Regions from separate parts of the Pseudomonas sp. NPDC089392 genome, predicted to be linked through region 1. Evidence: riboswitches for the same ligand, from Rfam matches in the RefSeq annotation. Region 1 holds a riboswitch; the other holds the start of a gene.
The links. Region 1 has a riboswitch for thiamine pyrophosphate ahead of ACIP1G_RS01985 (TenA family protein). Riboswitches for the same ligand answer to the same signal wherever they lie in the genome.

Region 1 (4,208 bases):
GACGGCCCTTTGAACTCACCACTGGTACCGGCAATTTCACGCACCACGGCAAACTTGAAGTAGCGCGACACCGAGCCGTTGAGGATACGGAAGCGGTAGGCGCGTGCGCGCACCTTGAGCTTGGGCTGGTACTGCCAGTTGACCAGGATCTGGTCACCGAGGAAGCCGTCGGTGTTGAACGGGTTGAACCACAGCTGGCCGTTGGCATCCCAGGCCTTGTCGGCGATCACCAGGTTGACGTCGTAGTCGCGGTTACCCCACGGCATGGCCGAACCACTGGGGAAACGCAGGTTGACGTTGTCCTGCAAGGCTTCGTTGCCGCGGTCGATGGCGCTGTAGTAGTTCATCATCACGGCGTTGCCTTTGTAGACGTTCTGCGCCGTGAAATCCATCATGTGGTCGTGGAACCAGTGGGTACTCATGGTTTCGCGCCAGTCACCACGAATCTTGATGCTGCCGTTCTGGCAGGTTTTCAAGCCGGGGGTGGCGTCGTTGACGAACAAGGTTTCCCCTGGCGAGCAGGGGAAGGCCGCACGCGGGTCCTGGGCACGGGTGTTGATGGTGTCGTAGCCGGCCAACTGCAACGGCCAGCGATAGTCATAGTACTGACCGGGGAAGAAGTAGGCGTTGGCAAAGCCGTCGCTCTCAGCCGGGGAGTGGCCGTTGTGCTCGTGGGTGGAAATGGTGTGCAGGCCAAAGCCGCCGTTGGCCGAAGGGTCGATCGGCAGGGCGTTGTAATGGCGCATCAGGATCGGCTGGCCATAGCGCACCATCAGCAGCTTGGGCGGGAAGGTGCCGTCGAAGGTCCACACTGACTTATGGTTTTGCAGCGGGAAATTCGGGTGGAAGCGGGTATCGATGCCCTTGGTGGTGCCCAGCGTGGTCGGGATGTCGGACGTCTGGTAGTACAGCCCGCCCGGTGCGAACTCGCCGACCGCATAGTTGTGCATCTGTTTGCGGTCACGCAGGCCGAGGTTGATACGCGCACCAGCCTGTGCGGTCTTGAACCCGGCCTGGGGATAGAACTCGTTCCAGCGCTGGTGCGACCAGCCTTTTCCTGGTGGCCGGCCTTCTGCCGGCGAGCCCACCGGGTGGCGGTTGAGGAACATCTCGATCTGCGCCTTCCACGGGTTGCGATCCAGCACGTTGGCGTACTGGGTCGGGAACGGGTACAGGCCCGGTTGCTTGAGGAAGGCTTCCAGCGCGTTGCCGCTGGGGCCGCTGCGGGCCACCACGTTGGGGTCTTGCGCGGGGGCTGCGCCCAGTGTGGGCACCGGGAAGGTCAGGTCTGGCGCCGGCAATGTCGGGTCAAGTTTTTCCGGCCCGAATTCTTCGAACAGCAGCAGTTGCTGGGTAAACGGTTGCGCACCGAACAGCGGGCTGGGTTTGCCGTTGGTGGGGTATTTGTCGGAGGTCTGCAGCGCCGGCGGCAAAACGTTGTCGGTGCGTACCGTGTTGCGGTCACCGTACACGCCATCGGTCAGCTCCAGGGAGCCTTCGTTGGCCTCTGGCAGGGTGGACAGGTTGAGCAGCGCCTGGGTCGGGTCGGCCGGCTGGTCGGTATAGGCCGACGGGTCGGTCGGCGGCGGCATGCTGTTGTCGTCCATGGGCGCGGCCATGGCCGTGATCAGCCCGAGGCTGAGCATCAGCGCAGTGACGGAAGACAGCTGGAAAGCATGCCTTGCTGGGTGGATCACGGCAGGTGTTTTCATTGACTGATGCCTCGCTTGCGGCTGTATGGCTTTCGGCCATCAATGGCGTTTTGCCCGGTAAATGGCCCCGAGCAACCGCTGTGCCAACAGATATTTCCGTAATGCTTTGTTAAACAAATCCTTGCGGCGCTTGAGGTGCGCTAAATAACGGGGCGTCAAAAATGGGTATAAGTCCCCACTAGCGGGTCACCCATTGCCCAGGGTTTGGGTACTTTGGGTAGTGACAGCACCGGCGCGCTGGGGTATACCTGAGCGCCACCAAGGGGAGCCCGGCAACGGGCTGAGAAACCGCTGGATGCTGCAGCGCGGTGACCCTTCGAACCTGATCCGGATCATGCCGGCGAAGGGATGGGGACTTGAAACCTGCCTTTTTGCCGGCCTCACTGCGAGGCCAGTCCATGCCACCTTCCACGGTCTCGCTGTCACCCCCATCAAGGACAGCAACATGACCGAACGTTTCAGCCAATCCCTGCGCCGCCATAGTGAGCCGACCTGGTCGGCGGCCGTTGGCCACCGCTTCGTGACGCAACTGTGTGATGGCAGCCTGCCGGACCCGATCATGGTCAATTACCTGGTACAGGATCACCGCTTTCTCGACAGCTTCCTGACCCTGCTGGGCGCAGCCATCGCCACCGCCGACACCTTCGAGGCGCGCCTGCGCTTCGGCCGCTTTGCCGGGATGATCTCCAGCGACGAGAACACTTACTTCCTGCGCGCCTTCGAAGCCCTGGGCGTAAGCCCGGCACAACGTAGCGAACCGGCCGATACCGCGCCAACCGCAGATTTCAAGGCCATCATGCGCGAAGCGGCGGCGACTCGGTCCTACGCGGCGGCACTGGCGGTACTCAACGTTGCCGAAGGCCTGTACCTGGACTGGGCGCTGAAGGCGCCAAAACCGATGCCAGACAACTTCGTCCATGCCGAATGGATCACCCTGCACGACAACCCGGCGTTCCAGGACTTTGTTGCCTTCCTGCAGGCCGAGCTGGACCGCGTCGGCCCACAGGAAGCTGCGCTGGCCGGCGACTTCTACCAGCGCACCGTGGCGCTGGAGCTGGCCTTCTTCGATGCTGTGTACCCGGAGGGCAAATGAGCGTGGATATCTTCGACCGCCTCAAGGCGGCAGCCGCACCGCAGTGGAACAGCTACGTGGACCACGACTTCGTGCGTCAGATGGGCGAGGGCACACTGAGCGAAGAAGCGTTTCGGACTTACCTGGTGCAGGATTACCTGTTCCTGATCCAATTCGCCCGCGCCTGGGCGCTGGCTGCCTACAAGAGCCGTCGCCCGGCCGACATCCGTGCTGCGCAGGCCGGGTTGGCGGCGATTCTGGATGAAACCGAGCTGCACCTGCGCCTGTGCGCACGCTGGGGGCTGACCCAGGCCGATATCGAGGCCGCGCCAGAGCACCAGGCCACGGTGGCGTATACCCGCTACGTACTGGACTGCGGCGCCGCCGGCGACCTGCTGGAGCTGCATGCAGCGCTGGCGCCATGCGTGATCGGCTATGCGGAGATTGGCCGTACGCTGGCCGAGCGGATTGGCGACTTGAGCAACCACCCGTACCGCGAGTGGATTGGCGAGTATGCCGGGGAAGGCTACCAGGGGGTGGCAGCGGCCGCGCGCAAGCACCTGGATGAGCTGGCGGCGCGGAGCATGACCGAGCAACGGTTTGCCGAGCTGGTGGGGATCTTTGGCCAGGCTTCGAGCCTGGAGGCTGATTTCTGGCAGATGGGGCTGGACGGCTCGGTCTAGTTCTAGATCGCGACACAAGGCCGCTCCTACACGGGTCTGTGGGAGCGGGTTCACCCGCGAAGAATCCAGCGCGGTGGATGGCACCGGCGTTGCCGGTTTTCGCGGCTAAAGCCGCTCCTACAAAGGGAAACGCGTACCCTTGTAGGAGCGGCCTTGTGTCGCGATGGGCTGCAGAGCAGCCCCACGATCTTCGATCCAGCCCATTTACAGCAGGCTCACCCCACCTCCCGCGCCAACTCCGGCGCCCCTTGCAACACCCGCCCCAACCCCGGCATATCCTCCAGCAGCCGCCGCGTGTACTCACTCGTGGGCCGCTCGAACACCTGCTCGGTAGGCCCCTGGTCCACCAGCCGGCCCTGGCTCATCACCAGCACGTGGTCGCTGATCCCGCGCACCGTCGCCAGGTCGTGGGAAATGAACAGGTAAGTCAGGCCCAGTTCAGCTTGCAGACGCTGCAACAACGCCAGCACCTGTGCCTGCACCGGCGCATCCAGCGCCGACAATGGTTCGTCTAGCACCAGCAGTTCCGGTTCGGCTGCCAAGGCACGGGCGATGGCCACCCGTTGCCGTTGCCCGCCCGACAATTCGCCAGGTCGGCGCAGCAGCAGCTCGGCAGGTAGCCCGACCCGCTCCAGCAGGTCCAGTACCCGCTGCCGATCATTGCGCCGTGCGCCGATGGCGAAGGCGCGCAGCGGCTCGCTGATGATCTGTAGCAGGTTATGGCGCGGGTCCAGTGCCGCC
Region 2 (4,208 bases), on a different contig from region 1:
CCTGAGGGCGGTGATGACCTGTAGGAGCGGGTTTACCCGCGAAGAATGCGACACCTATCTCAAGGCCTGCGCTCAAAGTTCTTGGCCGCTGCAGCAGCCAGGTCCGGCGGCAGGAAGTCCTTGTCCGGGTTGTAATCGGGTTTCAGGTAACGCTTGAGGTCCTGCAAGTCCTGCGGGCTCAGGGTACCGGCCGCCTGCTTCAGGCTCAGGTTGTCGAGGATGTAGTCATAGCGGCTGTTGTTGTAGTCGCGCACCGAGGTGTACAGCTGGCGCTGCGCATCGAGCACGTCGACGATGTTGCGGGTACCCACCTGGTAGCCGATTTCAGTGGCTTCCAGCGCGCTCTGGTTGGAGATTATCGACTGCTTGCGCGCCTGCACCTGCTCCACATCGGTGTTCACCGCGCGGTGCAGGTTGCGGGTGTTTTCCACCACCTGGCGGCGCAGGCTCTCGCGCTGCTGCTCACTCTGGCTCAGGCGCTGGTAAGCCTCGCGCACCTGCGAGCTGGTCAGGCCGCCGCTGTAGATCGGAATGTTCAATTGCAGGCCGATGCTGGTCTGCTCGACGTCACCGCTGTAATGCACGTTCGGCAGCGCAGACGAGTTGGTGAAGCCAAGGTTGTCGTTGTCGCCTTTCTGGTACTTGGCAACTGCGTCCAGGGTCGGCGCATGGCCGGCCTTGCGCTGGCGCAGGGTTTCTTCGGCGGCGGTGACCGCGTGATTGGTGGCCAGCAGGTTGAGGTTCTGGCGCCCGGCGGTTTCGACCCATGCCTTGGCATCGTTGGGCGTAGGCACCTGCACCGGCAGGCTATGCACCACACCCTGAATAGAGGTGTACTCGCGGTTGGTCAGGGTGACCAGCGCTTCAAAGGCATCCTGCACCTGGCGCTCGGCGATGATCCGGTTGGCCCGTGCCGTGTCGTAGCTGGCCTGGGATTGCAAGACGTCGGTCTTGTCCGACAGACCCACATCGAAACGCTCGTTGGACTGGTCCAGCTGGCGCTTGAAGGCGGCTTCCTCGGCCTTGGTGGCGGCCAGGTTGTCCTGGGCGCGGAGCACGGCGAAGTAGTTCTGCGCGGTTTCCAGGATCAGGTTCTGCTCGGTCGCCGACAGTTCCAGCGCAGCCTGTTCGTTGACTGCCTCTGCAGCCTGCAACTGGAACCAGCGGTCAGCACGGAAAATCGGCTGGGCCAGGGTCGCGCTCCAGGCGTTGCCGCTGCGGTTGGTGGTGGCTGAGGGCTCGTCGAACTTGGTGCGGGTATTCAGCATCTCGGCAGCGCCCGAAAGGTTCGGCAGCAACCCAGCGCGGGCCTGCGGCACGACTTCACGGCGGGCGCCATAATCGGCGCGCGCCGCAGCCAGGTCGGCGTTGTTGTCCACCGCTTCCTGGTAGACGCTGACCAGGTCGGTTTTGACTGTAGAGGGCACGTCCGCTGCCCAGACCACTCCGTTGGACGCACAAGACACGGCAATCGCCAGTGAGAGTTTGCGCAGCATAGAGGCAATCCTTGTACGAAATTTAATTACTGAACTGTTGAGTATCGAGCGACGGGCCAGTGTAGTGCCATGCGCACCCGGCAACAATCACTCGGGGTGCCTTTCATCATCCGCGCATTTACCCGCTTGGCTTTGCCGACCACTCCAGTCTAGACTGCGCATGTTCTTGTCGGGGTGCCTTGAAGCAAAGGCTGAGATCGCAGAGGTGCGGATCCCGTTGAACCTGATCAGGTTAGCGCCTGCGTAGGGAACAAGATTGCTCGCCTTCCCGGGGAGCCTCTTGTGCCAGGTCCGGGAATGTCGCAGCTGCATGCAGCTTCAGGCACCCCCATATCCGGCACTGCACTCGTCAACGGGTGCGTTCGCGCTTTTTCAGGTTCACCCCGACATTCCACTGCTAGGAAGCCGTCTGGAGAGCCTGTGATGACCAAACAAGAAAAAGCGATCAACCTCAGCGAATCGGCACAAGTCGATCAGCAGTCCGTGCAACCGTTCCGTCGTTCGCGCAAGATCTATGTCGAAGGCTCGCGCCCGGACATCCGCGTACCCATGCGTGAAATCAGCCTGGACGATACCCCGACCGATTTTGGTGGCGAAACCAACGCGCCGGTGTTGGTCTACGATACTTCCGGCCCGTACACCGATCCCAACGTGATCATCGACGTGCGCAAGGGCCTGGGCGATGTGCGCTCGGCCTGGATCGAAGCGCGTGGTGACACCGAGCGCCTCGACGGCCTGAGCTCCGACTTCGGCCAGCAGCGCCTGAACGATGCCGAACTGGCCAAACTGCGCTTTGCCCACGTGCGCAACCCGCGCCGTGCCAAGGCGGGCGCCAACGTCTCGCAGATGCACTATGCCCGCCAGGGCATCATCACCGCCGAGATGGAATACGTGGCCATCCGCGAAAACATGAAGCTGCAGGAGGCCCGCGCCGCTGGTCTGCTGAATGAGCAGCACGCTGGCCACAGCTTCGGTGCCAATATCCCGAAAGAAATCACCCCCGAGTTCGTCCGCGAGGAAGTCGCCCGTGGCCGCGCGATCATCCCGGCCAACATCAACCACCCGGAAGTGGAGCCGATGATCATCGGCCGCAACTTCCTGGTGAAGATCAACGGCAACATCGGCAACAGCGCCCTGGGCTCCTCGATCGAGGAAGAAGTGGCCAAGCTGACCTGGGGCATCCGCTGGGGTTCGGACACGGTCATGGACCTGTCCACCGGCAAGCACATCCATGAAACCCGCGAGTGGATCATCCGCAATTCGCCGGTGCCGATCGGTACCGTGCCGATCTACCAGGCGCTGGAAAAGGTCAATGGCGTGGCCGAGGACCTGACCTGGGAGCTGTTCCGCGACACCCTGATCGAACAAGCCGAGCAGGGCGTGGACTACTTCACCATCCACGCCGGTGTGCTGCTGCGCTATGTACCGCTGACCGCCAAGCGCGTCACCGGTATCGTCAGCCGCGGTGGCTCGATCATGGCCAAGTGGTGCCTGGCGCACCACAAGGAAAACTTCCTGTACACCCACTTCGACGAAATCTGCGAAATCATGAAGGCCTACGACGTCAGCTTCTCGCTGGGCGACGGCCTGCGCCCTGGCTCGATTGCCGACGCCAACGACGCCGCGCAGTTCGGTGAGCTGGAAACCCTCGGCGAGCTGACCAAGATTGCCTGGAAGCACGACGTGCAGTGCATGATCGAAGGCCCTGGTCACGTGCCGATGCAGTTGATCAAGGAGAACATGGACAAGCAGCTGGAGTGCTGCGACGAGGCGCCGTTCTACACCCTCGGCCCGCTGACCACCGACATCGCCCCAGGCTACGACCACATCACCTCGGGCATTGGTGCGGCGATGATCGGCTGGTTCGGTTGCGCGATGCTGTGCTACGTCACGCCCAAGGAGCACCTGGGCCTGCCGAACAAGGACGACGTCAAGACTGGCATCATCACCTACAAGATTGCCGCGCACGCCGCCGACCTTGCCAAAGGCCACCCAGGCGCGCAGATTCGCGACAACGCCTTGTCCAAGGCGCGCTTCGAGTTCCGTTGGGAAGACCAGTTCAACCTGGGCCTGGACCCGGACACTGCCCGTGCCTACCACGACGAGACCCTGCCGAAGGAATCGGCCAAGGTCGCACACTTCTGCTCGATGTGCGGGCCGAAGTTCTGCTCGATGAAGATCACCCAGGAAGTACGTGAGTACGCCGCCAAGATCGAAGCCGTGGACGTGACGGTCGAAGCAGGCATGCGCGAGCAGGCCGAGCGGTTCCGCCAGGAAGGCAGCCAGCTGTACCACAAAGTCTAAGAACGCCATTTCTCTTTGTGGGAGCGGGCTTGTCCCGCGAATGCGTCAGCTGCGCCAACGCGTTTGGCAGGCCTGACGCCTTCGCGGGGCAAGCCCGCTCCCACAAAGGGCCGGCGAAGCCCAATTAATTCCTCTGGCGAACATAACAATGACCACCCCCAGCCAATTCTCCCCCGACCACCCGGTCCCCACCCACCAGCGCATCTTCGGCGCCCGCGACCTGTTCTCGCTGTGGTTCTCCCTCGGCATCGGCCTGATGGTGCTGCAGGTCGGCGCCATGCTGGCGCCTGGCCTTGGCCTTGCCGGCGCAGTACTGGCCATCGCCCTGGGCACCGGTGTGGGTGTGCTGTTGCTGGGGGCCGCCGGTGTCATCGGTAGCGATACCGGCCTGTCGGCCATGGGCACCCT

Region 2: it holds a riboswitch for thiamine pyrophosphate, as region 1 does, so the genes downstream of both, thiC (phosphomethylpyrimidine synthase ThiC) here and ACIP1G_RS01985 (TenA family protein) in region 1, are expected to answer to the same signal.

What each region holds. Positions count from the first base shown of each region.
Region 1 covers NZ_JBIVIF010000002.1:11,942-16,149, forward strand. Annotated here, with positions in the region: gene ACIP1G_RS01980 (Ig-like domain-containing protein) at 1-1,712, opposite strand, end outside; TPP riboswitch at 1,964-2,078, shown strand; gene ACIP1G_RS01985 (TenA family protein) at 2,158-2,805, shown strand; gene tenA (thiaminase II) at 2,802-3,467, shown strand; gene ACIP1G_RS01995 (dipeptide ABC transporter ATP-binding protein) at 3,683-4,208, opposite strand, start outside.
Region 2 covers NZ_JBIVIF010000059.1:11,282-15,489, reverse strand. Annotated here, with positions in the region: gene ACIP1G_RS29420 (TolC family outer membrane protein) at 60-1,496, opposite strand; TPP riboswitch at 1,657-1,763, shown strand; gene thiC (phosphomethylpyrimidine synthase ThiC) at 1,920-3,800, shown strand; gene cytX (putative hydroxymethylpyrimidine transporter CytX) at 3,949-4,208, shown strand, end outside.